Regions from separate parts of the Staphylococcus kloosii genome, predicted to be linked through region 3. Evidence: riboswitches for the same ligand, from Rfam matches in the RefSeq annotation. Region 3 holds a riboswitch; each other region holds the start of a gene.
What was found. A riboswitch is a leader RNA that binds a small molecule or an ion and turns the genes downstream of it on or off. The one in region 3 is predicted to bind thiamine pyrophosphate.

Region 1 (7,633 bases), 1.0 Mb from region 3:
TAAACGAATTGCAATTACAATAACGACAATTGCTAAACCATAGTCATTATTAAAACTAGTCCCTAACCAATGTATTAATTTGTCCATTGGTTCAACAAATGTATTAAAGAAGAAACCATTTCTGTTGCTCGGTTTAGAGTAGTCACATCCTGCTAGAAAGACCATTACTCCCAAAAGTAAAGGTAATAGCGCTTTTTTCTTCATTTTTCCACCTCTAATGATATATTCACACAAAAATCATTTTATCATATTAGTGTGCAAGTGAAAATCAAAAACATAATATTTTCACTATTAATCAACATATTGTAAAAAATGGTGGACTGTTGATTTAATATCATCACTTTGTGCGATAGCTGAAATCACTGATACACCATTGGCTTTAGCGTCCATTACTTCTTTATAGTTAGCTAACGAAATACCCCCAATGCCTACCATTGGGAAATCTTGAAGTTTTTCTCGAAGTTGTGTAATCATTTCAGGACCTACGGGTGCATTTGCGTCATCTTTTGAAGAAGTCGGAAACATTGGTCCTACTCCAATATAGTCAACATGTGCTAGGTTAGAATGCTGATACTCTTCAATATTACCTACACTTAAACCTATTATTTTATGTTGAAATTGCTGTGCAAAATGTTCCACGTCTTCATCATCTTGTCCAACATGAATACCATCAGCATCAATTGCGATTGCTAGTGAAACGTCATCATTTACTATAAATGGAACATTATAAGAATGACATAACTCTTTTAGTTTTATAGCAAGTAATTCTTTGTCCTCACCAATTAATGTCCCTTTGCCTTTTTCTCTAAATTGGAACATTGTGATACCTGCAGCTAAAGCCTCTTTTACTACGTCCACGATATTACGTTCATCGCTTATATCTTGAGTACCACAAATGAAATATAGTCTTAAATCATCTGGTTGGAACATTATTTACACCTCTTCTAATTGTCTTAACTGCATATATTCAGAGTGTTCAATCGTATATAACTTATCTACAAAGCGTGTTAAAAATGATCCAGGTCCTTGTGGTGAAGTTTTACTCTCTGCTTGTTCTGCAGCTATATTAAAAATTGAGACAGCTTCAATTACGCTTTCAATAGATGGCGCTAAACTACGATTTAAAAAGCTAGCTATAACGCCACCTAATAAACAGCCTGCACCTGTTATTTTAGTTAACATCTGTGAGCCATTAGATAATTTTATTATTTTGTCTTCTTGCGCAATAATATCTTCTTTACCTGTAATTACGATTGTTGTATTAAATTTTTTCTGTGCACGTTGAGCAATATCTATAACATCTAAATTTTCTGCACTATCTGTACCTTTCATTGTAGCATCATCATCAATTAAAGCTAAAATCTCAGAAGCATTACCTTTAATAACAGTTACATCTACTTCTGCTAAAAATTGATGACAAAATGTTTTTCTAAACTGTGAAGCGCCTACTGCTACTGGATCAAAAACGATTGGTACAGCTGATTTATTAGCAATTCGTGCGATTTTCAACATATCTTGACTTTGAGATTTGTTAAGCGTCCCAATATTAATTAATAGTGATGATGCGACTTTAAAAAAATCTTCTGCTTCTTCAGGTGCTTCACTCATAGCTGGACTAGCGCCTAAACTCAATAATCCGTTAGCAGTAAAATTTTTCACTACATCATTCGTGTAACACACGACTAAAGGATTTTGTTGACGAATCGTTGCTAAATTATTCATCATCTAATCCCTCCTTTTTCATATAGGCAAAATGGTTCACTGGGCCACGACCTTGTCCTATTTCAGGCGTATACTGAATTGCTAGTGCTATAAATTTCTTAGCTTTTTGTACCGCTTCATATATTGATTTACCTTTTGCTAATTCAGCAGTAATAACGGCAGAAAATGTACAACCTGTGCCATGAGTATGTGGCGTATCATATCGTGCTTCAGTAAATTTGTATACTTCATCTTTTATAAATAAATAATCTGTTGAATTTTGTGTGTCATCATTCGCATGACCACCTTTTATAACAACGCCTTTACTACCAATTTCGTTTATAAATATTTGTCCAGCTTTATATATATCGGCTTCATTTTTAATTGTTAATCCAGTAATTTCTTCAGCCTCAGGAATATTAGGCGTAGCTACAGTAGCAAGTGGTAATAAAATAGACTTCAAATTATTTTTGCCTTCGTCATCCATAAGTGAATCACCACTTTTTGCGAGCATAACTGGGTCAATAACGTATGGAATTTCTGGATGTTGAGCTATATATGATTGAATAAGTTCCATCATTTCTTTAGATGCAATCATACCTGTCTTTAAAGCATGTGGTAATTCATCATCATATACACTATCTAATTGTTCTGCCAACCATTGTGGATCTAAATTATGAATGTGTTGCACACCTTTTGTATTTTGCGCCACGATACTTGTTATAGCAGCCATACCATATACACCACAGGCATGAAAAGATTTTAAATCTGCCATAACACCTGCTCCGCCAGATGGGTCAGTTCCTGCAATTGTTAGTGCTATTTTAGGTTTATTCATTGTTATTTCCTCCAAAATCCCATGATTCTTGTACATATGCCATGTTGAAAAAGTTTTGTTCATGCACTGTACTTTGTAAATAGCTCTCTTTAATAGCATCGCATTCTTGTTGTGAAATATTTGCTGTTAGTTTATCTAATAATTTATCGAAAACATTTACCAGTTCTTCCATTTCTGTACTATAAAATTCGAACCATTTAGCTAAAATACAGTCTTTATTTAAAGCATCATCTTTTACTGCTTTACGCGCGATATATTGATAAACATAAGGACAAGGTGCCATCGCTGCTATCGTATGCGCAGCATTTTCTTTGCTAAAAGCATTATAATACATATGTTTTATATAATGGTCTCCACTTGGTGGCCACACTTTTTCTTGTACAATGTCATTGTAATCTTCACCTATATAATTTGCTATTATTTCATGCGCTTCAACTTCACCATCTACAATAAATTGAATTTGTTCTACCAAAAACTTAACGTCTTCCATTGTAGAAACTTTTGGAATTAGTAATGCATAGATATTGGCAAACTCTTTTAAATAAGATGCATCAGCTCTTAAATAAAATCTTGCTGCTTCTGCTGATAAATCACCTGCAAGCATATGTTGAACGAAGTTGTCATTATATATTTTTTCTAATATAGGTTGTGCTGCTGTTCTTAAATCTTGTGAAAATGTCATTGTTAAAATTCCTCCTAATAAAAAAACTACATTCCTTGTAAGAATGTAGTACTAACTAGGCATAATTAATAAATTAAGCGCAAGTAGACTACTTTCCTACGTTGGTACTAACCAAATCAGGTCGTAAGGGTCTGAATTACATCATCTCAGCCAGAGGCTCCCCTAGTAGTTTTACTATAATGTTTTCTTATTAAAGATAACAAATCCCCGTGCAATTTGCAAAAGAGTAAGATAACATGAGCAGAACAATAATCCTACTTGTATAAGAAGACTTTGTCGTTTCGCCCCGACAAAAAAACTAAAGTTGAAAGCAGCTTGATACAAGCGCAATTTCAATTTAGTCATATAGTCACAATATCAATATCAACCAAAATAAAATAAGATAAGATTAACTTTGTAACGATTTTGTATCGTACTGATGCCTTGGGGAAGTGTATGAGTGAAAGATTACTGGCTCGAACCATACTATCCTAAATCAAGGCAAACATGCACGGCAAAATCATAAAGGATTGGGAAAAATGACTAGAGATGCAAAAGTTTAATACTGGTGAATTTTCAATTCAGTCATTTTTTGCCAATATAAAAAAATAGAGTCTAGGATAATAGCATATCCCAAACTCTATTTAAATTGATATTATATTACATAATTTATAACTAAATTATGCAGTTACCCATTGTGAAGCACCTTCAGTATTGTATAATTTAACTGCTGCTTTATCTTGTACTGATTCTGGTGCTGATGAAGCTGGTTTACCTTTATATTGTTCAGGTGCTACTGAATCCCATGTAGTTTGTAAGAATTGATATTTACCTGATGCACCAGTTGATGCATTTGTAGCATGGATGTCGCCACCTGATTCACGTTGAGCAATTTGTTTTAAGTGACTGTTAACGTTTACTGAAGAACCACTGTCGTCACTTGAACTTGAATCATTTGAACTTGAAGTAGATTCTTGTTGTGGTTGTTGAGTTGATTCAGTTTGTGGTGCTTGTTGTTGTTTTGGTTGCTCTTGAGTTTGAGTACTTTGTTGAGTTTGTTCTTGTTGTTCTGGTTGTTGTGATTGTTGTTGTGCTTGCTCATTTTGTTGTGGTTGTTCATTTTGTTGTGGTTGTTCTTGTTGAGTATTAGCTGCTTGATTACCATATCCGTTATAACTCCAAGACCAGTTTTGGCCATTTGAAGAGAATTGATAGTTAGTGTTGTCTTGATCAAAGTTAATATTATATGAACCTTCTTGAACTGGTTTTGCATTTAATTCAGAAGGGTTATTTTGTGCTAATTGTGCTAAGTGCGCATGGTTAGCTCCAGTTGTTTCTGCTGCATTTGCATGATGTCCTGTTGCTAATCCTGTTACGCCTAATCCTACTACTATAGTTGAAGTTAGTAATGTTTTTTTCATAATTTAAAAAATCCTCCTATAAGGTAATTAGTTTTATCATCAATTTGCAATTACCAATGTAACATCTATAAAAAGGCTGTAGGTTACAGTGAAATAAAAAAATTCGGCATTTTTTTACAACACAATTACATTAAATAATGGTTAATTTAAAGCTTTTAAAATTATTTTTTCGTTTATGCCAGTTTTGAAAATTTATTATGTGACATTTTTCATGTAATACATATGTAATAAATCTGATTTTTCTGTTTAACTATTAGAGTAAATTTTCAATATTTAAACCCCAAAAAGCTATTGCTATATCTATAATTAGATATATGCAATAGCCGTCAACAAGTATAATTAATAATAGGATTGATAAGTTTAATATGATGGTTAATAAAAATGGTGGTTAGTTGATTAATATGATTGAAATTGAGGATAAATCATTTAAGTTATATAGATTAATTCAAGGAGAATGTTAAATCAGTAGCATCTTGATCGCATGGTTCAATAAGTGGGTTTTGCTGTTGTTTAACCTTTGGAGACATAAATTTGATTGTATCAATAATGATTTCAGTAACGAAATGCATTTGCCCTTCTTTTTCATATTTAGAAGAACGCATGTGGCCTGTTACACCTACAAGTGCGCCTTTAGATAAGTAACGGTGGATATTTTTAGCATTATTTCCAAAAGCCTTACAAAATAAAAAATCACAATTTTGCTGTTGCTCATTGCGCTTAGATGGTCTATCTATTGCGAGACATAATGAGACATAGTCTGTTTCGTCTTTACTAAATAACTGTGGATCTTTAGTTAGTCGTCCGACGACAACTATATTATTTATCATAGTTCACCTCCTTGTTAGCTATATCATAATTGGGTTCGTCAATAGCGTCAAAAGTCAGTAATGTTTAAATCAAGGAAAAATTGTTTGCTATATTTTATAAAAATTGGCTTATCAATTTGAATTTACGTTATAATAGCAACATAATCTTATTTATTGTAAAAGTTAAATTTCTTTAATGGATGTGAGGCAATGAAAACATTTAAAGCTGTTAGATTCCAAATCGTTTCAGAAAACGGTGGTGTAACTGAATATGAGTTGGAAGATGGCGTAATCATTAATAAAGAAAGTAGTGGTACTGGGTGGCTGTTAGAACTTGTCATACCAGATTATCATTATGATACTATGAAATCATATATGGATAATGAAACTTTGTTAGATATTCGTGTGGTCATTACCCGCCCATCAAATGACCCAGCTTTATTTGATGCGACTATTAAACACATCACGAAATTAAACGGATCAATTTCGGTCGTTTTTGAATGTCATATTTATACTTTACGACAAGTATATGCCGAAAGCTTATTAGAACAACTTGTAGATGAAGGATTATCAGGAGACGAATTAAAAACTTCTTTCAATAGATTAATGCAATCTAAACCTCGTCTAAAAGATGAAAAACCAGATAAACATTAAATAAAAAGAGCTTAACTTATTAAAAAGTTAAGCTCTTTTTATTATTTTGCATCTTGTAAGGCAAATGTTAACTCACAACTACATGCGACTTGACCATCTACAGTTGCTTTAGCACTGCCTTTGCCAATAGGGCCTTTAATTTTAGTGATTTCTACTTCTAAAGTTAAAGTATCTCCTGGTACAACTTGACGTTTAAAACGACATTTATCAATACCTGCAAAAAGCGCAAGTTTACCTTTATTCTCTTCGTTATTTAGCATTGCGACAGCACCCGTTTGTGCTAATGCTTCTGTAATTAATACGCCAGGCATTACCGCATATTCAGGAAAATGGCCTTGGAAAAATGGTTCGTTACCTGATACTTGTTTAATACCAACGCAACGTTTACCCTCTTCATATTCAACCACTTTATCAATTAATAAAAATGGTTGTCTATGTGGGATGATTTGCTTAATTTGATTATAATCGAAAATAGTTTCCATTTTATTAAATCCTCCAATAATTTTACAATTTAATTAGTCGTTAATTCTTTCAATGTTAGCACCCAATGAATTCAATTTACCATGTAAATCTACATAACCACGGTCTAAATGTGTTAATTCAGTAACTTGAGTTGTTCCTTCCGCTACTAATCCTGCTAAAATTAAAGCAGCTGCAGCTCTTAAGTCTGTGGCTTTGACTTGAGCACCTTGAAGTTGGCTCTTACCTTGAATTTTTGCACTTCTACCCTCGACAGTAATATTAGCATTCATACGTTGAAATTCAGCAACGTGCATAAATCTATTTTCAAATACTGTTTCAGTAACGACTTTATTGCCCTCAGCTGTTAATAATAATGCCATCATTTGTGATTGCATATCTGTTGGGAAGCCAGGATGTGGTAAAGTTTTAACGTCTACTGGTTTTAATTCACCTTCTGCTCTAACGCGAATAGCTTCATCTGAATACTCTAGGTTAACTCCCATTTCTTCTAATTTGTAAACTAAACTAGTCATATGTTCTTTGATTGCACCTTTAACTAGCACGTCACCACGTGTAATTGCGCCTGCAATTAATAAAGTACCTGCTTCGATACGGTCCGGAATTATTGAATGAGTGACGCCATGCAGTTTATCTACTCCATTTATAGTAATCGTATCAGTACCTGCACCTACAACGTTACCGCCCATTTCATTAATGTAGTTTGCTAAATCTACTATTTCTGGCTCACGTGCTACATTTTCTAAAACAGTTTTACCTTCAGCCAATGAAGCAGCCATAATAATATTTTGTGTCGCACCTACACTTGGGAAATCTAAATGAATCGTTGTACCTTTAAGTCCATCTTTCGCATTAGCGTATATGAAACCACCATCCATATGGATGTCTGCGCCAAGTTCTTCAAAACCTTTAATATGTTGTTCAATTGGTCTTGAACCAATAGCACAACCACCAGGAAGCGCAACTTTAGCATGTCCTAAACGAGCTAATAAAGGACCCATAACTAATATACTTGCTCTCATCTTACTTACATATTCATAAGGTGCTTCTTCAAATAAATCTTTAGTTGCAT
Region 2 (7,633 bases), 1.2 Mb from region 3:
AGTTGACTTGTACGCCACCGTTAATTAACGTATTGCTTATTACTAAACCACTTAAAACATCTTCAACATCGTCTTTAGTAACGTTGCTTGGTAATGTTTTATTAAAGTTTGAAATTAAGTTAGAGAAATCAAATGCTTCGCCTTTAACGTCTCTAGAAATTTGTTGTGCTGCATCATCAATATCTTGAATAAATTTAAGTAATGGTGTGATTGCATTTTTACCTATAATTGGCATAGAGCTATGTGCTGATACGCCATTAGATTTAATGCGATAGTCCATTGACCCTTTATGTGCATATACGAGCATATCTTGACAAGGTTCAGCAATGACAAGTGCTTCCACGTCATCCATATAACCTTTTTCGTATAAGCTTTGAGAACCTAATTGTTCCATTTCTTCACCGGTAGTGGCTAAAAATCTAATTTTACCATTAGTTAATGCATTACTATTGTGAATATCGATAAGTGAAATTGCTAGCGCAGCTAGGCCAGATTTCATATCTGCGGCACCTCTACCATATAAAAAACCATTGTCTTCAGTTAATTTAAATGGTTCATATGACCATTGAGAACGGTCGCCTTCAGATACAACATCCATGTGACCTGAAATACCGATGACTGGTCCTTGGTCACCAATTTCAGCGATTAAATTTGCACGACGTTCATCTACTTGATCGATTGTAGACTCAATGCCGTGTTGTTGGAAAAGGTTTTGAAGATATTTACAAACCTCAAGTTCATTATCATTAACTGTGTTCATTTCCACAATATCTGATAAAATCTGTACTTTTTCTTCGTTAGAAAATGTACTCATGTTATACCACTCCTTTGACAAACTATAATAAAGTATACACCCCTCAAATTAATTTGATAAGCAAAGCGTTTTGATAATGAATTAAATTTGTTTTCACATTTAATATTATTAGTTAACTTTTGGTAAATGACAATGTCATTTTGAAAATAGAAAGGTTACATTTAATGTATCGAATAAGGTGTCTTGAACATTGTTAAATCAACTTTTTAGACGTCCAGTAGTCTTATCCAGTGTCTAAAATTTTTAAGTTGTAAAGTAGTAAAACAATGTAGTTATTAAGTAAAAGAAAGGGACTTGTCAAATGTAAGTGAATAATGTATTAATTGATTTAAGGTGTTGAGTTAGGAAAGGAAAAAATTAATGTGGAAAAATTAGTACTAGGCATTGATATTGGGACGAGCTCAATCAAGACCTTAGCAGTTAATGACAAAGGTCATATAATTGCTTCTGCGAGTTCGCCATTAACGATTCAACATGCTTATCCTGGTTATAGTGAACAACAACCCGACGAATGGTTTTCGGTAACTATTGAGACGATGCGAGAAGTTATAAATGATTTGAAGCAAACGCATTCTAAATTTGAAATAAATGGCATATCATTTTCTGGTCAAATGCATGGTTTAATTGTGTTGGACGAGGCGTACAAAGTCATTAGACCTGCCATATTGTGGAACGATACACGGTCGACTGCCCAATGTGAAGAGATTAAATCACAACTAGGTGATATTGTGTTGGGCAATCCTGTGTTAGAAGGCTTTACATTAACTAAATTAATGTGGTTAAAACAACACGAACCAGAGCATTGGTCTAAGACAAAAGTATTTTTGTTACCTAAAGACTATGTGCGCTTCAAATTAACAGATACAATCAATATGGAATTGTCCGATGCGTCGAGTACATTATTATTAGATCCAGTGACGAACAAATGGTCAGAAGATGTAGGCAGACGATTTGATATTGCGAATATTTATCCACCACTCGTTACCTCGGATACACAAGTAGGCTATTTGAAACAGTCTATTGCCGAAGAGCTAGGCATTACGAATAAAGTTGCAGTGTTTGCCGGCGGTGGTGATAATGCTTGTGGGGCTATTGGTGCAGGTGTCATTGAACCTAATCAATCGTTATGTAGCATTGGTACATCAGGCGTAATTTTATCTTGTGAAGCAAAGCAAGATGCCGTATATGGTAACAATATTCATATGTTTAAACATGCTGTAAATAATTTATCGTATGCTATGGGTGTGACGCTCTCGGCTGGTTATAGTTTGAATTGGTTTAAACGTCATTGTGGTCAACATTATTCTTTTGCTGAAATTATGTCATGTGCCGAACAATCTAAAGTTGGTGCTCAAGGACTTATATTTGCACCATACTTAACCGGTGAACGCACGCCGCATGGAGATGCCAATATTCGTGGTAGTTTTATTGGATTAAGTGGCATGCATTCATTTGGTGACATGGCTCGTGCAGTCGTCGAAGGCATTACTTATTCGTTATACGAGTCTATAGCTTATTTGCGTACGCAAGGTAAGCACATAACAGAAGTTGTAGCTATTGGTGGTGGTGCGAAAAGTGATTTCTGGTTACAATTGCAAGCTGATGTATTTAATGCGAAAGTATATAAATTAAAACATGAAGAAGGGCCATCTATGGGTGCAGCAATGATCGCTGCTACAGGTTTGAAATGGTATGATGACATCGCCTCATGTGTTGAACATTTCATCCATAAAGATAAAATATTTGAGCCCGATAAAGAACGTCATGTTGCTTACCAAAGTTATTTTGATGTATATAAAGCAGTCTATAATCAAACGCAACCTCTAACTAAAAAGTTACTTGAGTTAACTAAAGAAAATGCACATCATTAATTTACAAAGTAGTTTGCAATTTCTAAAAACTTGAGTTACATTAACGTTATTGATTCATTGATTTTCACAACACAAAAATTAACAATTTTATATAAACCACTGGAAGTGCCTTTTTAAAAGGCTGAGATCGAAATCGTCATTTCGAAATTCCCCGAACCTGATCCAGTTCATACTGGCGTAGGAAAGTGGCGTTACTTAGACGATTTTTATATTTGACTATAAACGTTATTTTTCTATCCAGAAAAATAACGTTTTTTTTATTTTATATAGAGGTGAATACCAATGTTTGTAGCTATCACGCCATACAAAATATTAAATCAGCTAGATATTGAACATTACAAATCCATTTTAGAATATTACGATCACTTAATTATACGTACCCCTATGACGACGTCTCAACTGATAGATTGGATAACAGCAGCTATTGAACATGGTATTAGTAAAGATAAATTAACTGTGCATAGTAATGTAGATGTATTTATTGCTTGCGCTATGACGTCTATCCATTTCAGTGAATATCATAGTGCACTAAAAAATTTTAAAACTCAACATCCTCAAGCAATAGTAAGCATGTCTACACACAGTGAAGAAAGTGTCATTTATGCAGAACAACAGCAATGTGATTATGTATTGTTTGGTCATGTTTTTCCTACATCGTCCAAACCACATCAAGAACCTAGGTCGCAACGCGAAATTACGCAAGTACTAAACAAAGAAATTAAAGTTATTGCGCTTGGTGGCATAAATCTTCGTACTATAGCGCAATTGCCACGAGGTTTTGCTGGCATCGCTGGTATTTCATTATTTTATAACAGTGATAACCAAACTTTACGAAAATTTATAGAGGAGTGGTCAAATTATGTTTGATGTACTCATTATCGGTTCCGGTGTGATGGGCATGTCTGTCGCGCGTAATTTAAAACATCATAAGTTGAATATAGGCATTATTGATAGAGACATTGACGGCATGCATGCTTCTTATAAGGCAGGTGGTATGTTAGGCGCGCAAAATGAGTTTTCTAAAGATAGTCCGACGTATCGCTTGGCTTTGGAATCACAGCAATATTTCAAACAGTTGAGCGACCAGCTGCTCTCGGAAGTTGGATGTGATATTGAATATAAAGAAACAGGATTGATTAAATTAGCCTATAAAGCTCAAGACAATAACAAAGTGATAGCGCAACATAACTTTTTATCACGTGTTAATCCTGATGTAAGATTGTTAGAACAACAAGAAGCGCATCGCTTAACAGGTAATAATCTTAATATTGAAGAGATCATGGCATTGTATATTCCTAATGATCACCAAATAAATGCGAATAAGTATACAAAGGCTTTGTATCAATCGTTAAAAGTGAATAACATTGAACGTATACAACATACAGAAGTATTGGCAATTAAAAAAGGCAAAGGAATATATAAAGTAATGACGAATAAAGGTGATTATTACGCTCCAAAAGTTGTCGTTGCAGGTGGTGCATGGAGTCATAAATTAGTGCAAGCACAATTAAAAGATCGTCAATTAACAGGTGTAAAAGGCGAGGTTATATTGATGGAACAAGAAGGTTTGGGTTTGCAGTCGACAATATTTATGACAAATGGTTGCTACTTAGTTCCGAAAAATAAAAATAGAGTGCTTATTGGTGCTACAAGTTATTTTGATGACTATTCGGTGGGTGTCTCACAACGTGGTGTTGATTGGTTAATTAATAGCGCTACTCATCATATACCGAAACTAAAATATGCTCGTAAATTAAAGGAATGGTCAGGCGTTCGTCCGCATATTGCCAATGAAATTCCAATTATGGACGAAGTGGACGAAGGATTATTTGTTATTACCGGTCATTATCGTAACGGCATTTTATTATCTCCAATAGTCGGTGAACTTATGAGTAAATGGATGCTAACAAATATAAAACCGCAGATATTAAATGATTTTACAGTAAAAGGATGTGTGTTAAATGGAAGTCATGATTAATGGTGACACATTTAAATTTGGTGAACAATTAACATTATTAGAATTATTGCAACAACTCGAAATAGATGAACAACGCGTTATTGTTGAACATAATAGCAAGTTAATTAAGCAAGACGCATTTGCATCACAAGTAGTTTCAGCAAATGACAAATTAGAGTTATTAGAATTCGTTGGAGGCGGTTAATATGTTTAAAATTGGACAATTTGAAATAAAATCAAGATTATTGCTAGGTACTGGTAAATTTGAAAATGAAACAATACAAACACAAGCAATTAATGCTGCAGAAACTTCGGTTTTAACTTTTGCTGTAAGAAGAATGAATTTGTATGACAAAAACTTACCTAACCCACTAGCGAATATAAATTTACAAGACTACATTACTTTCCCTAATACAGCGGGAGCAAAAACAGCAGAAGAAGCGATTAGAATTGCCGAAATAGCTAATCACGCCGGCGTATGTGACATGATTAAAGTAGAAGTAATTGGGGATGATGAAACATTATTACCTGACCCATTAGCTACGTATGAGGCATGTAAAGTGTTGTTAGAAAAAGGGTACACTGTATGTCCTTATGTATCTAATGACGTCGTATTGGCGAAACGTCTCGTAGAGTTAGGCGTACATGCGATTATGCCGTTAGCATCACCTATTGGTACCGGAAGAGGCATTAATAACCCATTAAATCTACGCTATATTATCGAAAAAGTAGACGTACCAGTCATCGTTGATGCTGGCATCGGCTCTCCTAAAGATGCATGTCATGCGATGGAACTAGGGGCCGATGGCATTTTGTTAAATACTGCTATTTCAAGCGCACAAGATCCTGTGAAAATGGCCGAAGCTATGAAATTAGGTATTCAAGCCGGTAGATTAAGTTATGAAGCGGGCAGAATACCAGTTAAATATACTGCACAAGCTTCAAGCCCTGTAGAAGGTATTGGCTTCCTATGATAACTCGCTATAATCGTCAGACCCGTTATCAACGTTTTGGCGCACCAGGTCAACAATGCTTGCAGACAATGCATGTCATGATCTTTGGTGCAGGTGCGCTTGGTAGTAACATTGCAGAGATGTTAACGCGAATGGGTGTACATGAAATTTCGGTTATTGATATGGATATCGTAGAATTAAGTAATTTACACAGACAAGCATTATATGATGAAGCAGATGCGCAACAAATGTTGCCTAAAGTTGAAGCTTTAAAAAGTAAATTAAATAAAATTAACACGACAGTCAAAATCAATATTCTATATGAAGAACTGACTGCCACAAATATTGAAAAATTATTAAGCGACTCTAATCCAGATATTGTGATGGATGGTATGGATCATTTCGAAATTAGGTATCTTATCAATGAGGCTTGTCATAAATTACAAATTCCTTGGATTTATGGTGCGGCTGTAGGGAGCAAAGGTACGGTTTACGCTATTGATTATAAAGGACCGTGCTTAAAGTGTTTATTACAAGCAGTACCAAGTACTGGTGAAAGTTGTGCCATCAACGGCGTCTTACCACCAGTAATTAATCAAGTCGTTAGTATGCAAGTGTCAGAACTGATGCGTTATGTGGCCGGTGAAGGATTTTCAAAAAAGTTAATTACGATTGATACGTTTGATTTAAAACAACAAGCAATTAATATCGATAGCTTGAAAAATGATCGATGCCACGTTTGTAAACAAGGCGAATATGAATTGTTGAATAAAACTCGGTCTAGTCAAATCGAATCAATGTGTGGCGATGCATATTTATTTAGATTTAAGAGACAGGCATTTGATTATGCAACCTATTTCCCAGGTCATATTATTAAAGAAAATGCATTTGCTAAGTTAATTCAATATAAAGATGTGAATTGTACACTCTTTAAAGATGGGCGTATGAATGTGCATGGTATTGAAGATGATTCTACAGCACGACAATTATATGAAGAATTTAATAAACAATTAAAATAGATGAATATAAAAAGAGCGATAAGTAGCTAAATAAACTTATCGTTCTTTTTTATTGTGAAAATAATGAAATGGCAAAAACGAAAATAAATGAAAATAAACAAAAACAAGTTTGCATTATAAGAAAAAATGAAATAGAATATAATAAACAAATGAAAGCGTTTTCTAAAACAAGATAAATGCATAACTTTCTGTTATTTGGAAAACGTAAATGATAAAGGGGTGTCGTTACTTATGCATAATAAATTAGAAAAAATGGGTATGCCGCCAACATTACTTTGGGGATACATTGGCGTGCTTATCTTTATGATGGGTGATGGTTTAGAACTTGGTTGGATAAGTCCATATTTACAAGAACATGGATTATCGGTACAACAAACAGCAGCCTTAACTACGTGTTATGGTGTTACGATAGCGATTGGCTCATGGCTTTCAGGTGTTTTAGTGGAAGTTATAGGACCGAGAAAAGTTATGTTAATTGGGACAACACTATATATTATAGGACATGCGGTCTTTGCTGGTATTGCGGTACCTTCAGAAGAATTTGGGCTAATGATTCCTACATATGCGATTAGAGGGTTCGGTTATCCATTATTTGCATATTCATTCTTAGTTTGGGTAGCTTACCGTTCTCCACAAAAACGTTTAGGTGCAGCCGTAGGTTGGTTCTGGTTCGTCTTTACAGGTGGTTTAAGTGTATTAGGTTCATTCTATTCTTCATTTGCAATTAAACAAATTGGCTACTTTGGAACTTTATGGACTGCTATTATTTGGGTACTTATTGGAACAGTACTTGCCGTATTTGTAAATAGAGATAAATTTTCATTAGAAGATCGTGAAGGCGGCGCTAAAGAACATATGAGAGAAATCTTCGCGGGTATTTCTATTTTATATAGAGAGCCACGCGTAGCTGTGGCATGTATTGTGCGTATTATTAACCAAGCAGCACAATATGCATTTCCATTATTCTTACCACTCTATTTATCTAAAAGAGGAATTGAAACAACGACTTGGTTGAATAT
Region 3 (7,633 bases):
CTTTATCTGATGCTTTTGCTTTTCTAATCATATTATTTCTCCTTTAAATTAATATGCTTTATCATTCATATTATATTATAACATCAAATAAATATTGAAATAATTAACTATATAAAATTCGAAACTTTCAGTAATATTGAACATTTATTGACCACTGTTTAATTAAAACAGTAAACTGTAGTTAATCATTAGAAAGGAATTGTGTTATGAGAGTAAGTAAAGTAACGTATGTATTATTAGCATTTTTATTAGGTTGGATCGGTGTTCATAAATTTTATTCCAATCAAGTTTTTCTAGGCGTATTGCACATCATTTTCTTTTGGACTGGCATACCTTATATTGTCGCGATTATAAGTGGTATCATTACCATTTTCTTTAAAAAAGCCGATAAAGATGGCATGATTGTTTTTTATTAATACAATAATTTTTTGTAATTGTACGACTTAAAGGTATTAATAAGGGGTAAGGAGTACTATATAATTGCTATAACTTAGGAGGTAACTTATGCAACAACTAATACAAAGAATTATTCGCGCACTAGCTGTAGGTTATATCGTTAGAGGTATTAGACGATTAATAAGTAAAAGCAGCAACAGTAGCAAAAATAAAAATGATGACAATAATAAATCTCAATAATAATTAATAGGCTAAACCCATAATAATGTGGTTTAGCCCCTTTTAGTTAAATTCTATAAAAACACATCTTATTTAAGAAAGAAAATCACTATTGTTTGGCTTATTTTCAAGATAAATTATTTTACCATTGCTATCTAATTTAGCGACATCAATACCTTCTTGTGTATATACTCCCGTTTCATATCTATTGCCACAAATAGCCCATTTAGTAGCGTATGTGCCATCTTCGTTTTGTTCCCAACCATTATACATATGTTTTAACTCTTTATTGGAAGCAAAAACTTGTTTAACAAAGTTTTCCCATGCATTTTTACCATTAAAAGTACGTCCATTTAAGACAAAAGTAATATCATCACTAAAAAGCGCATTTAATTTATTAAAACTTTCTTCACTTTCTTTAGCTTCATCAAACAATTTAAAATAATTATCTAATACATCCATCTGTACACCTTCTTTTATTAATTACTGTTTACTATTATATGGATTTAATTATATTTTACAAAACTACTGTTTCATAATTAAAAAAGACACCTCATTAACGGTGTCTTTTCACATACATATTTTAATGATATATTTTACTGCCTTCAGAAATAAATTCTGCAGATTTTTGTTTCATGCCTTCAGCTTTCAATTCCGGACTTTTACGTAAATCATGTGAGATACGCATTGAACAGAATTTCGGACCACACATACTACAAAAATGAGCTATTTTAGCCGCTTCTGCCGGTAATGTTTCATCATGGAATGCTCTAGCTTTATCAGGATCTAATGATAAATTAAATTGGTCATACCAGCGAAATTCAAAACGCGCCCTACTAATTTCATCATCTCGTTTTTGAGCATTTTTCATTCCTTTTGCTAAATCAGCGGTATGTGCTGCAATTTTATAAGTGACTACCCCTTCTCTAACATCGTCTTTATTAGGTAAGCCCAAATGCTCTTTTGGCGTTACGTAACATAACATAGCTGTTCCATAGCTTGCGATTTGTGCCGCCCCTATTGCTGAAGTTATATGGTCATATGCAGGTGCAATATCTGTCGTTAACGGCCCTAAAGTATAAAAAGGAGCTTCTTGACAATAATAATCTTCTAACTCTTGGTTCTCTCTAATTTTATGCATAGGCACATGTCCAGGACCTTCGACCATAACTTGTACATCATACTCCCAAGCAATCGCCGTCAGTTCTCCTAAAGTTTTCAGTTCCAAAATCTGACTTTCATCATTTGCATCATATATTGAACCAGGACGTAATCCATCACCAAGGGAGATTGCAATATCATATTCTTTTAAGATTTCACATATATCTGTGAAATGCGTATATAAAAAGCTTTCTTCATGGTGAGCTAAACACCATTGAGCCATTATAGACCCGCCTCTTGATACTATACCTGTTAAACGTTCAACTGTTGTTGGAACATATCTTAATAACACGCCTGCATGTATCGTAAAGTAATCAACGCCTTGTTCAGCTTGTTCAATCAATGTATCTCTATAAATTTCCCAAGTAAGATCTTCGGCTTTACCATCTACCTTTTCTAACGCTTGATATATTGGAACTGTACCAACTGGAACAGGTGAATTACGTAATAAATATTCACGTGTTGCATGAATATTTTTACCCGTCGATAAATCCATTATCGTATCTGCACCCCAATGGATAGCCCACACTAACTTTTCTACTTCAGCCTCGATAGATGAACTAACTGCAGAATTACCAATATTAGCGTTGATTTTCACTTGGAAATTTTTACCAATGATCATCGGTTCTGATTCTGGATGATTCACATTATTAGGAATAATTGCACGACCTCTCGCTATTTCTGAGCGTACATATTCAGCTGATACGTCTTCTCTAGCGGCGACAAACTTCATTTCTTTCGTAATAATACCTTGTTTAGCGTAATGCATTTGTGTCACATTTTTACCTCGTTGTGCTTTTCGAGGTTTATATTCGAAAGGTGTTTCGACAAATTTCTTATGATTTTCTTTTTTAAAGCCGTTATCTAGGGCAACAACTTTGCGCCCTTCATAAGAATAGGTATCTTCGCGTTCTGCAATCCATTTATCACGTAACTTAGGTATGCCCTTTTCTACGTTAACTTCATATTTTTCGTCGTGATAAGGTCCAGCTGTATCATAAACAATCATTGGCTTATTAGGTGTAGTTCCACTTTCCGTAACGGTAGGCTCTAATTTAATAGACCTAAATGGAACTTGAATGTCCGGTTCATCACCACTAATCCAGACACGTGTACTTGCTGGAAATTGCTTTTTCAATTCAATCTTGTTTTGTTGCATAAAAAAACTCCTTAGCATAATTTATTTTGCTAGGAGACCTGATTAGAAATCGTATGTATAACGAAGTCAACGAACAGTAATAAACACATATTTAATACTGAGTCGTTCTGCTTCCCTACGCTGGTATTAACCAGATCAGGTTCAAAGGGTTGAGACCTTCATCTCTTTCAGCTTTGTTAAAGCACCCCTAGCAATGGATATTAAGTTCTGTTTTTAAACTAACATTAATTCAGTTTTATTACAAACTTATTTATGAAAAAAAAATTTTGAATCTGTAAAGATTAATTTTTTTAGAATGAATTTACGTTCCAACCGTTATCTTACAACGTGTTAAAGAATAAGTTAACACGCCTAAATATTTTTTACTAACAATAGCAAGTTTCAATAAATCGAGAAATGTCTTATCGTTTATTAATATTAACTGGCATTAAAATTGCCAAAAGAAAAAACCGTTAAATCGACGTAAAATTAACGTCAACTTAACGGTTTTTAAATTACGGAAACGGAGTCCTTTGGGATACTTTAGTATATAGTAGAAAAAGGCGTAACTAAAGCATTTTGACTAATTTACTTTCGGAATAAACAGAACTAAATATAACTAAATTGACACATATTTGACACGTAAAACTCCCATCTATTCATTTAGGTGGGTGTTTGCATATCGATTTAAATTTTATGCTATTATCAGTCTAGGAGAAATTTTTCTAAAACTATAGTGAAAGGAAATTTACAATGTTAATAATATCATTAATTTTTATTATATTATCTATTCTACAATTTATCTCAATATTGATAGATATATTTAAAAGACCTCAAAAAATGTTTATCATGAATATTGTTTGGCCTCTTACAGGACTCTATTTCCCCATTCTAGGTATTATTGGTTATTACACTTTAGGCAGAACAAAAATAGATAGACAAACAAATCACAATAAACCATTTTGGCAAAGCGTAATTATTTCTACTACTCATTGTAGCGCAGGATGTTCTTTAGGCAACCTAATTGGGGCTCCGGTTATTTTCTTATTTGGAATAACTTTCTTTAGCAATGAATTAGCTACTACACTAATAATAGAATTTATTTTAGCTTATATATTTGGTTTATTATTTCAATATTTCCATATGGAAATCAAACATGATCATCCATTAGCAGATTTGAAGGATGCTGTAAAAGCAGACACCTTCTCACTTATAGCATTTGAAATTGGTATGTTTGGCTTTATGATAATAATGCGTTTTGCAATTAATAATGCACTTCTACAACCAAATAAATTAGAATATTGGTTTTTAATGCAAATAGCTATGCTTATAGGTTTTATAACAAGTTATCCTGTGAATTGGTACCTTGTCAAAAAAGGAATAAAACATGCCATGTAGTTATTTCTAAAAGATATAAATTTATATAAAAAATTAGCCCACCCGAAGGTGAGCTTGTAAAGAGTTTTTTATGAGTTGGCAAGCGTTGTATGACGCTTAATTTATTATACCACATATATTTTAATATAAACAAAAACCCCACCAAAAGGTGAGGCTGTAATCAATAAGTGGGAGCCCACTACAACTCCTTAATATATTGTAACATAAAAGCGAACATAAAAAAGACCCCCTAATAAAAGGGGGTCTTTGAGACTATAACGGGAGTTAACGTCACACACCTAAGGGTGCGCAACATTTTCCCATCGTCTTTACACACCCTAAGGTGTGCAAAACTAACAATAAATGATTTTTATCTACTTGTAAATAAATATTTGCTAATTTACTTGAATAAACTGTAGCTCATAAATCTCTTTGCTCTCATAAGAATTAAAATTATCAATATGGCCTTTAAGCAATATCTCGTGCTGTTTTCTACTCACATTATGAAAATATGTTAGCTTTATATTCATATCTGACTCATAACCGTTGTTCTCGATAGTTTTATCAAGTTCATCAAAAACCTTTTTATTAATAGGTAACATATACCCCTCTTTACTAGGCAATATGCTAACATATTTAGTCTGTATAACTTCATTTTCTCCTAACAAAACTTCAATAGTGATTTTTTTTGCTGCTCCACCACCAAGATTATATAACTTTAAATGATCTTCATGTTCATTAGAATTCATAATTGTATTTTTTAAATTTAGGTTTTTATTTCCATCTTTTTCTAAAAGAATTTGATTAAATCCTAATGCAGGTAGAAAACTAATTTTCATTTGATAAAGTTGAACTGATACTGATACAAAATAGAATATTGCCATTATAAATGTTCCCATGGAACCAATTGCTGAAATAATATTTATCATATTAAATCTCCTTTATATTTATTTGGAGACAGTAGTAAGGAAGTATTATACTACCCTATAAGATTAAAATTAATCATAAAAAACAACCACCCAGTGACATGCTTAGGTAGCTAGGATGCTAGTGTAATATCACACTATTTTATGTTAAGAGAATTTGTGCATGTATTTTAATTTTATCACACATAAAATAAATAAAAAACAGGACAAGCACCTAAGTGCCTGCCCTTTACACCAAACTTTCATCCAGTGACATGCTTGGATGACGGAGATTTGATTCATTATAAAAGCAATAGTTGGATAACTAGTGCATGTTTAAATATTATACCCTAGAGGTTGTATTTAAAACAAAAAACAGACAGGTCGGAAATCCTGTCTGCAAATCGTATAACACGTTTGAAAATGAAAGGCGAGCTCTAAACCTCTATTTTCAATTTATCATAGTTTATCAATTAATACAAAAAGAAACAGGCTATGGGGAGCCTGTTAAGGGAAATTCATGTTAATCAAAAAGAGAATAATTAAGAGACCTATCGCCTCTTCAAAGAATATATCACAATATATTGGGCAAAACAAATAAAAAGAGTAGGCACGGGACAACGTACCTACTTTTACCTTGAAAATGAATAGCGATTGTATGGCTAATATTATTTTATCATAAAAAAGACACCCCATAAAGAGGTGTAAACAAATGTATTTAAAAATGAGATAAAAATTCTGGAGAAAAAATTATCTAAATTAATTATATCATGACCAAATAATATTAGCTAATTGTATTCAACACATATTACTTCTTAAAAAAGAGCAGCCCTAGGAGACTACTCTAATTATGCACTACCGTAAATTTTTCTACCTATTATCAGGCAAAAGTAGTTTTATAATTTTAATACATTTAGCTAATTGTGTTCCATAATTTTTCATCTAAATGATTAGATGGCGCTGCACCATTTAATGTTCTTATTGGAAGAAAGTTTTTACACAATAATCATATAGTGGAAATAAATTTATAAATTAAAAAAAAGAGCAAGCTACGAGGCTTGCTCCACAAGAAAGTAATTCAAATTAGAGAATGTAAAGAGTTTAAAATAACTCTAAATAAACAATAACATTTTAATTTTAAAATACAAATATTTATTCCACAATTAGGAATTAAAAAATAAGGCATATAAATCATATCATATAAATAAATTTATTCAAAAAAAGACACCTCTTTATGAGGTGTCCTCCGAATTATGAAACACTGAAAATGTAATACTAGTACTTGCACCTAATTTGTAATTTAACATATATTATCTAATAATACAAAAGACACCCCATAAAGAGGTGCCAACAAAAATATAATAGCGAGATAATATCCTGGAGAAAATTATCTATATAATAAGTAAGACACCTCTTAAAGAGGTGCCCCTTATAGGAGAAGATAAAACAAGCAATGTTATACTATATTTCATTTCCCTAATTGCAATATAACATACACATATAATTTTAGCTAATAGTTCCCCATAATGGTCCTAATACATAATTACTACTACCTGGTGTACCTTGTGCCGTTCTAATTGGTACATAGCGTCTACCATTGTAAGAGTCGTAACCTAAGAATACATATCCATCTTGAACCATGACCTCATCATAAGTTATAGTTACACCTGGATTTAACCAACCAGTGAACGGACAAGTAGTAAATGGTCCAGTACTTCTCACCGCTATTCTTGTGCTACCAACAGTAAATGAAGCACGCTCTGTTTTGTAATAGGTATTATAGGCATTAACCTTCCACCCGTCATTATTACTTTTAGTAGCTGGTGTAGAAGCTGAACCTGGCTTATTAGCTACTGTTTTTATAGATGGTGTTTTACCTTCCATATATGCACGGATTTCTTTAATCCAAATATCCTTAAGTTTCTTAATAATGGCGTCTGAGGGTCTGCCTTGCGTTACAGGATTAAATCCAGTTCTCATTGTTAAACTTCTATGAGGACAGCTCGTAGCTGAAAACTCTAAATGCAACCTTACCGTATTACGATTAGCTGGTAACTTCCATTTTTTAAGAAGTCTAGCTACCTCTTGTAATACGACCTGCTCATTAGCCATAAAATTTTTATCTGATGCACTCATAGATTGGCATACCTCAATACCAAAGTAATCATAATTACCTGTACCTTTTTTTACACCATCTCCGGTATGATAGGCAATGCGTTCTGGTTCGATTGCATACCAAATGTGACTTGAATCAGCATAAGCGTGGGCTATGCCGTTATTTAGTCTGTTTTGATTTGCACCTTTAAGACTGTTTTCATATTGTTGAGCTGTAGAACGCCCTGCATCGTTATGAATTACAACGCCTTTAGGATTGTATCCTCTCTTAGCAAAGTTGCTTTGTAGGTTTATATTGTTATGGCTAACACTAATCTTTTTA
Region 4 (7,633 bases), 1.1 Mb from region 3:
ACTAATATAAATGCCGATAACGTACCGATACTTACCATCTCTGACAATGTTTCTATAGAGAAAAGTGCACCTAATAAACCAGCTGAGATACCAAATATCCACGTAGCGATAAAGGGTGTATTAGTTTTATTATTAACAATTGAAAATACTTTAGGTATGAGTCCATCTTTAGACATTGCGTAAGCAACTCTCGTTTGACCGTATAACATTACTAACATAACTGTAGTCATACCAAGAATAGCCCCTACGTCAATAACACCCGATATCCAATTTTGATTCGTGTATTTCAACACTGCCGAAATAGGATGCGCTTCATATTGAGCAAACATTTTAAACGGTACCACACCAGTCATTATTAATGACACACAAACATATAAAATTGTACAAATCACTAAAGAAATTATTATCCCTTTAGGCATAGTCTTAGCAGGGTTGATTGTTTCTTCAGCACTAGACGAAACTGCATCAAAACCTATAAATGCAAAAAATACTGTTGCTGCAGCAGCAAAAACACCTGAAAAACCATAAGGTAAAAATGGAGTTAAATTATCTGGTTTAACATAAAATATTGCCACAACAATAAACAAGAGTATTACAGCAACTTTTATGAATACCATTATATTATTTACTTTTTTCGTCTCTCTAATACCTATAGAAATAAGTGTCGTAACTAACATGACAATAATAAAAGCAGGTAAATTGAATATACCTTTTTCGTTATTAGCTGTAGTAACGCCGAGTGGTGCAGTTAGTTGTTCAGGAATATGTATACCTAATCCTACTAATAACGAATTGAAGTACCCAGACCAACCAACTGAAACAGTACTAACCCCTAACATATATTCTAGGGCTAAATCCCAACCAATAATAAAAGCGAAAATCTCACCTAACGTTGTGTAGGTATACGTATACGCCGAACCAGAAATCGGCACCATAGAAGCGAATTCTGCATAACATAAAGCTGTAAATAAACATGCTAAAGCTGCAATGACAAATGATAACATCAGGCCTGGTCCTGCTTTTAAAGCACCCGTCCCTGTTAAAACAAAGATACCCGTTCCTATAATCGCCCCTATACCTAAGAAAACTAAATCAAAGGTATTCATACTCTTTTTTAATTTCGTATGTTTTTGCGAAATTACTGTAGTGATATCCTTTTTTCTTAATATATTCATAGTTGTTGTTCCTTTCTTGCTGTGAAATTAATCTATTTATATGAATAAATATCTCGATATAATAAGCTGAATATTCCGACAATTATATATATATATTTTACATCTATGGTTTTCTGCAAACCGCTAATTTATTTTAAAATAAACAACGTAACAATTACTAAAATACCGAGATATCTAAACCATATTATTAAATTATATCGATAGTAAGAAGCTTTATTTTTACTAAATCAGAATATATATTTACTTCTTTCATAAATTCATATTACAACTAAGCACTTTATTTTTTGGCTATAAATGTAGTTTGAAAACTTAATATAGGCGCATTTACCTTTTAGTAACCTACCATCAATATAAAAGAGTCTAGCGATAATATAATATCCTAGACTCTTGTTGAGCATCGTATTTATGACTCACCATCTACAAATTAAGATGAGCTATAGTAAATTCATTCTTTGACCATCACCTAGTGTAATGACAAATGATCACGCAACGTCGTAGTCGTATAGTCGTGACGGTATAAGTTACGTTTTTGCAATTCCGGCACAATATATTCTACGAAATCTTCTAAACTTTCCGGTAACGTAGGTGGCATTAAATTAAATCCATCGGCCACCCCATCATTAAACCAATGTTCCATCTCATCCACGATTTGTTCAGGTGTTCCTATTAACGTTAAATGTCCGCCACCAGCACTAATATATCCTAATAATTCACGTACAGTCGGTTGTTTTTCTTCAATAATAGCTAATATCGTTTCATAACGTCCAATAGGTCCTTCAAATTCATGTACAGAAGGTAACGCTGGCACAGGTTCATCTAATGGCCATGCTGAACAATCTTGTTGAACGAAAAAGCTTAATTGTTTCAATGCTTTTGCTATTGGCATCTGCTTATCTAAATATGCTTTTTTGGCTAATGCTTCTTCATAAGTACGCCCAACATAAGTTACTAAACCTGGAAAAACTTTAACGTAATCTTGTCTATTCATTTCCTCTAACTGGGCATCTAACTTTTGGCGATAATTACGCGCTTGTGCTAAATTCCAAGATACTGAATAGACGGCATCTGCATATTTAGCGGCAAGTGCAATGCCTTGTTTCGAAGCACCTGCTTGCATTGCCACCGGTTTACCTTGCGGACTTTGAGGCGTCGTCAATGGTCCTTGCACATGATAATGCGTGCCCGAATGATCAATCGGTTTAATTTGTTGTGCATCAATCAGTTCACCTGTAGCACGATTATATACTAATGCTTTCTCATCCCATGACACCATCAATTTATTCATCACTTGCGCAAATTCATCTGCCTTCCCGTAACGTTCTGAATGATTAGGCAATTTCGCCATACTATGATTCATCGCTTCTAAATCTGTCATCGAAGTCACTAAGTTCCATCCTACACGACTGCTCGTAATATGATCTAAACTTAAAAGTTGTCTTGCCACTGTAAATGGATTAGCAAAACTACTCGAAATTGTAGCGACTAAACCTACATGCTTGGTTACTTGAGAAATAGCAGTTAAATTAATTAAAGGATCGTACCAAAATGATGGCATATCACTATTATCAGAAACTTGTAATGCTTGATTATCTGCAAAGAATACAGCATCAAAATAACCTTTTTCAGCAAGTTGTGCTAACGACTGATAATACGCAATATCACCAATGCGCTCAACTAAAGAATCTTCCATTAACCATGCACCAGAATGATGACCACAACCAATTAACAGCACTCCAATATGAAGTTGACGTTTATCCATAAAATATACTCCTTTACCTCACTATGTTTTAGTTCATTGTTAAGCCACCATCGACAGTGTAATTTTGACCGGTAATACCGCGTGCATTATCTGAAGCTAAAAAGGCAACCATATGCGCAACATCTTCTGGTGTTGTCACTTGGCGTAACGGCGTCGTTTGCGCAATAATATCAAACACTTCAGGCGTTGTAACAGCACTCGCGTCAGTTGTTTTTAATAATCCTCCTGAAACGACATTTGCCGTAATGCCATATTGACCTAATTCAGCCGCTATGTTGCGAGTAAAGCCAATTAATCCAGCCTTCGCCGTCGTATATTGGTGATAAGGTACGACTGGGTTTTGGTATAGGTTCGTGCCAATACTAATAATACTACCTTGTTTACGCTCTTTAAATTGTGGCACGACACTTTGAGTAACATTAAATGCAGCTTTTAACGTCCCATCTATTTGTTGTTGATAATCTTCCCATGTTAATTCAGTAAATGATTGTTGCGCAGTGGGATCAAATTTAAAATCTACGAGCGCATTGTTTACTACCACATCAATTTGACCAAAATGTTTAGTTCCTTGTGCAATCATTTTATCTACCGCTTCACGTTGAGTTACATCAGCTTGAATAGCAATCGCGTTATCAGAGCCCAATTCTGCCACTAAATCTTGTGCCGCTTGTTCACTATGACAGTAATTAATAATTACCTGCTGACCTTGCTCCACTAATGTTTTAACGATTGTTGCTCCTAAACCTTTACTACTGCCTGTTACTAAAATCACTTTCGACATAATATTTCACTCCTATAGTTTGATTTATAATTAAAATTTGCCACGCCAACGTGTCTTTGTAGTGTCAAAACAACAAAAACGCGACCTCCGAATATGGAAGCCGCGTCAAAAAATATCTTTATATATAATAAAGCACCAGTGCTTAAATTACAGTTTGACGAACACACTTCCCTACGCTAGTTCCAACTAGATCAGGTTCAAAGGGTTTGAGGACATCCTCATCTCAGTGCAAAAATGACACCCCTAGTGGTTATTTAATTATTACTTTAAATGTATGTTCTTCGTTACATAATGTCAAGTTGCCTCTGTCATACTTATAAATTTACAATATACCTATCATTTTATAATTTTGTTAAAACAAAACTCTTTAGATTATAAGTTTTTATTATTATGAACTATTAAAACTTTTACATCAATTTTACACTGTGTTATATTCTATGTAAGGGCTTACATATTCGAAAGGAGGCAGTCTTCCTATGAGAACTTGTGATGTTATGCAATGAAAATTATTACAGCAAAAGAATTAAAAAATTTAGTAAAAAGTCATGACACCATTGCCCTTTCAGCATTGTCAGTAGGTAATTTACCAGTAGAAATACTGAAGCATCTTATTGACTATTATGATGAAACTCAACAACTAGACAACTTAACAATTATGATTGCTAATGATATTAGTGATTACGTTGGAGACGGCGTCGATTTAGACGCATTTATTAAACGTAATATGATAAAACGTTTAATATCAAGCATTATAGTAGCCTCACCCGCTACAATCTCAGCAATAAAAAATAATGAACTAGAAGCCTACTTTTTACCTCAAGGCGTGATGACGACGAATTATCGTAATCAAACTTTCGCCAGTCCAGGTACAATAACGACGATAGGCTTACATACAACGGTAGACCCTAGATATACGGGTGGTAAGGCAAATGATCGCACGAGTGAGGACTTAGTACAATTAACGGAAGTAAATGGTAAAGAATACTTACTTTACCAATTTCCTGAAGTTGATGTAGCCCTGTTACGAGGAACTTACGCAGATCGACAAGGTAACATTTATATGGATCATGAGGCACATCTTAGCGAAGCATATAGTGTTGCTGCTGCAGCACATAGAAATAACGGTAAAGTGATTGTACAAGTTAAAGCCGTTGTTGAAGATGGTAGCTTTAAACCAACAGATGTATTTATACCTAGCGCCTTAGTAGACTATGTTATGGTAAACGACAATCCACGTTACCATAAACAAGTTGTTCAAACGTATTATGACCCTGCGTTATCAGGACATTATAAAGTGTTAGAAATGCCTGGACCATACATTAAAATGAGTTCACGCAAAGTCATCTTACGACGGGCGGCACAATTTTTAACAAGTGGCGATATGGTCAGCATTGGATTTGGTATAAATAATGAATTATCTAATTTATTAGTCGAAGAAGATGTACGTGATTTAGTACATCTCAATATCGATACGGGCGTCTTTGATGGTTATATCGGTAGCAATGACTACTTGAGTATGCACTACAATTTAAGCGCACGTATGCGTCACGAAATGACATGGGATTTTATTTATAACGGTGGACTAGACATTGCATATTTGAGCTTTGCTGAAATAGACCAACAAGGTAATGTAAACGTCTCTTCATATGGTAATAAATTAAATGGCTGCGGAGGCTTTATAGACATAAGCCAAACCGTCGATACCATTGTTTTTTCTGGCTCATTGGTTGTCGGGGGTCAACTAGATTGTGTACATAACAAATTAGTCATCAACGAAGAAGGTAAGGCTACTAAATTTGTAGACGAAGTTCGCAACGTAGATTTTAATGCCGAATACGCACTATCCAAAGGTCAAACTGTTTATTACGTGACTGAGCGCGCGGTATTCCAACTGACAAATTCAGGTTTGAAATTAATCGAAATCGCACCAGGTGTAGACATAGATAGAGATATATTAGCGAATATGTCATTTAAACCGATTGTTCCTGACGACATTGGTTTAATGGATGCTAGTATGTTTCAAGAACATTGGGGTAATTTACACAAGTCGTTAGGGAGCAATAGTTAACCGAATACAAGGGGGTATAAACTATGAATTTCGATTGGATTAAGACAAGAGCAATATTTGAAGAAGAGAAACCTGCAATTATAGACCCAGCTAAGGGTACTGAATGGACATACCAACAGTTAAATATACGTGCTGAGAATCTCGCTTCTCATTTATGTGAACAAGGCACAGAACGCGGCGATGTTATTGGTATATTTGCACCTAATGATGTGGCAATTCTAGATGTCTTATTTGCCTCAATAAAATCAGGGACCGTGTTCTTACCAATTAATTGGCGTTTAAATCCTGAAGAAATTGCAACCGTTGTTGAAGATTCAGGCGTAACAAAAATATTTTATGAAACAAAACACTTATCGTCACTTACTAAAATAGATGAATCTCTGTTATATATGGATATTAACGCTCAAGAATATAACGATATCGTTGATCCATCACATCATAACCGATTTGATAGCGTTGAATTGCAAGGTGATGACTTAGCATCGTTATTATATACAAGTGGTACTACGGGCGTGCCTAAAGGTGTTATGTTCTCACATGATTCATTCGTTAGTAATGGTATTAATTTAAATCATACACACCCAACCTATCCAACAGACGTTACAATCGTCGCTTTACCTATGTTCCACGTGTTTGGTTTTAATGATTTAACTTTACCAGCGCTATTTAATGGAGGCACATTAGTTTTACAGCGTTATTTCAATGCTGAAGAGCTAAACAGTCTTATGATGGAATATAAACCTGACTATATGTTGCTTATTCCAACAATGTTATATGCAATGCTTGTAGCAAAAAACTTTAACCCGGAAGCTTATCAAAGCGTGCGCTACTTAATTCAAGGTGGATCACCTCCACTACCTGCAGTACAAGCAAAATTACTAGACATGAACATTGCGCTTATTAATGGTTATGGTCTAACTGAAGCACCAATCGTTTCTGTAAATACTGTAAGCAATTCAAAAGTTAAACCTAAATCAATCGGGCATCCAGTCATCTTTACTGAAGTACGTATTTTCGATGATGATTTCAATGAAGTTGAACCAGGAGAAATTGGCGAATTAGGCGTACGTGGTAAAAACGTTACACCAGGCTATTGGAATAAGCCAGAAGCTACAGCGAAAAGTTTCCATGATAATTTCTTTTTAACTGGGGACCTCGCGACAATTGATGAAGATGGCGATGTTTATATCGTTGACCGTAAGAAAGAGATGATTATTACAGGTGGCGAAAACGTACTGCCATCAGAAGTTGAAGCGGTATTATCAGAACATCCATTGGTAGCACAATGCGTAGTTGTTGGATTTACAAGTCCAAAATATGGCGAATCCGTATCGGCTGCAGTCGTGTTAACTGAGGAAGATGATAATTTCGAAGAAAAATTAGACAAGTTCGCACGTGAAAAGCTTGGCGGTTATAAAGTACCTAGAATGTACTTAAGTATAAACCATATGCCTTTAAACTCAACATCTAAACCAGATAAACTTGCTTTACAACAACGTATGAATGAAAAAGCAGAGAAATTGCACCAAGGAGACGAATTGGCATAACAACATCATCATGTAAAACTTTAAAAATTTTTACTAATAAATGTAAGCGTTATCATAAATATTATTGGAGGTTTTATTATGTCTACAAAAACTGAAATATTAAAAGAATTATATCCAGAAGATACGTTAAATATATCTAAAGAGCTCACTGAAGGTGAAGTTAAATTTTTAAAACAATTAGATGATATGTTGGAAAATAATTATCGTGATTCAATTAATGACCATTGGGCTAATGCTACGATTCCAGAAGGTTTCTTCGAAGAATTAGGCAAATTAAATTATTTTAATAATCCCCTACTCTTT

Region 1: another riboswitch for thiamine pyrophosphate. It lies ahead of tenA (thiaminase II); the one in region 3 lies ahead of thiC (phosphomethylpyrimidine synthase ThiC).
Region 2: another riboswitch for thiamine pyrophosphate. It lies ahead of C7J89_RS03105 (thiamine phosphate synthase); the one in region 3 lies ahead of thiC (phosphomethylpyrimidine synthase ThiC).
Region 4: another riboswitch for thiamine pyrophosphate. It lies ahead of C7J89_RS02700 (3-oxoacyl-ACP reductase); the one in region 3 lies ahead of thiC (phosphomethylpyrimidine synthase ThiC).

The regions. Positions count from the first base shown of each region.
Region 1 covers NZ_CP027846.1:1,123,342-1,130,974, reverse strand. Annotated here, with positions in the region: gene yidC (membrane protein insertase YidC) at 1-204, opposite strand, end outside; gene thiE (thiamine phosphate synthase) at 292-930, opposite strand; gene thiM (hydroxyethylthiazole kinase) at 934-1,722, opposite strand; gene thiD (bifunctional hydroxymethylpyrimidine kinase/phosphomethylpyrimidine kinase) at 1,715-2,539, opposite strand; gene tenA (thiaminase II) at 2,532-3,221, opposite strand; TPP riboswitch at 3,298-3,395, opposite strand; gene C7J89_RS05495 (transglycosylase family protein) at 3,881-4,621, opposite strand; gene C7J89_RS05490 (single-stranded DNA-binding protein) at 5,062-5,448, opposite strand; gene C7J89_RS05485 (YwpF-like family protein) at 5,638-6,081, shown strand; gene fabZ (3-hydroxyacyl-ACP dehydratase FabZ) at 6,123-6,563, opposite strand; gene murA (UDP-N-acetylglucosamine 1-carboxyvinyltransferase) at 6,597-7,633, opposite strand, start outside.
Region 2 covers NZ_CP027846.1:658,092-665,724, forward strand. Annotated here, with positions in the region: gene C7J89_RS03095 (ArgE/DapE family deacylase) at 1-814, opposite strand, end outside; gene xylB (xylulokinase) at 1,177-2,685, shown strand; TPP riboswitch at 2,777-2,886, shown strand; gene C7J89_RS03105 (thiamine phosphate synthase) at 2,968-3,552, shown strand; gene C7J89_RS03110 (NAD(P)/FAD-dependent oxidoreductase) at 3,545-4,663, shown strand; gene thiS (sulfur carrier protein ThiS) at 4,647-4,847, shown strand; gene C7J89_RS03120 (thiazole synthase) at 4,849-5,616, shown strand; gene C7J89_RS03125 (ThiF family adenylyltransferase) at 5,616-6,614, shown strand; gene C7J89_RS03130 (MFS transporter) at 6,846-7,633, shown strand, end outside.
Region 3 covers NZ_CP027846.1:2,131,580-2,139,212, forward strand. Annotated here, with positions in the region: gene C7J89_RS10520 (GNAT family N-acetyltransferase) at 1-31, opposite strand, end outside; gene C7J89_RS10525 (TM2 domain-containing protein) at 207-416, shown strand; gene C7J89_RS13490 (hypothetical protein) at 505-636, shown strand; gene C7J89_RS10530 (nuclear transport factor 2 family protein) at 709-1,077, opposite strand; gene thiC (phosphomethylpyrimidine synthase ThiC) at 1,199-2,935, opposite strand; TPP riboswitch at 3,031-3,134, opposite strand; gene C7J89_RS10540 (DUF4396 domain-containing protein) at 3,668-4,312, shown strand; gene C7J89_RS10545 (hypothetical protein) at 4,687-5,220, opposite strand; gene C7J89_RS10550 (SH3 domain-containing protein) at 6,703-7,633, opposite strand, start outside.
Region 4 covers NZ_CP027846.1:555,959-563,591, reverse strand. Annotated here, with positions in the region: gene C7J89_RS02710 (branched-chain amino acid transporter BcaP) at 1-1,175, opposite strand, end outside; gene C7J89_RS02705 (LLM class flavin-dependent oxidoreductase) at 1,639-2,934, opposite strand; gene C7J89_RS02700 (3-oxoacyl-ACP reductase) at 2,963-3,715, opposite strand; TPP riboswitch at 3,867-3,970, opposite strand; gene fadX (fatty acid degradation protein FadX) at 4,215-5,783, shown strand; gene fadD (long-chain-fatty-acid--CoA ligase FadD) at 5,807-7,330, shown strand; gene fadE (acyl-CoA dehydrogenase FadE) at 7,409-7,633, shown strand, end outside.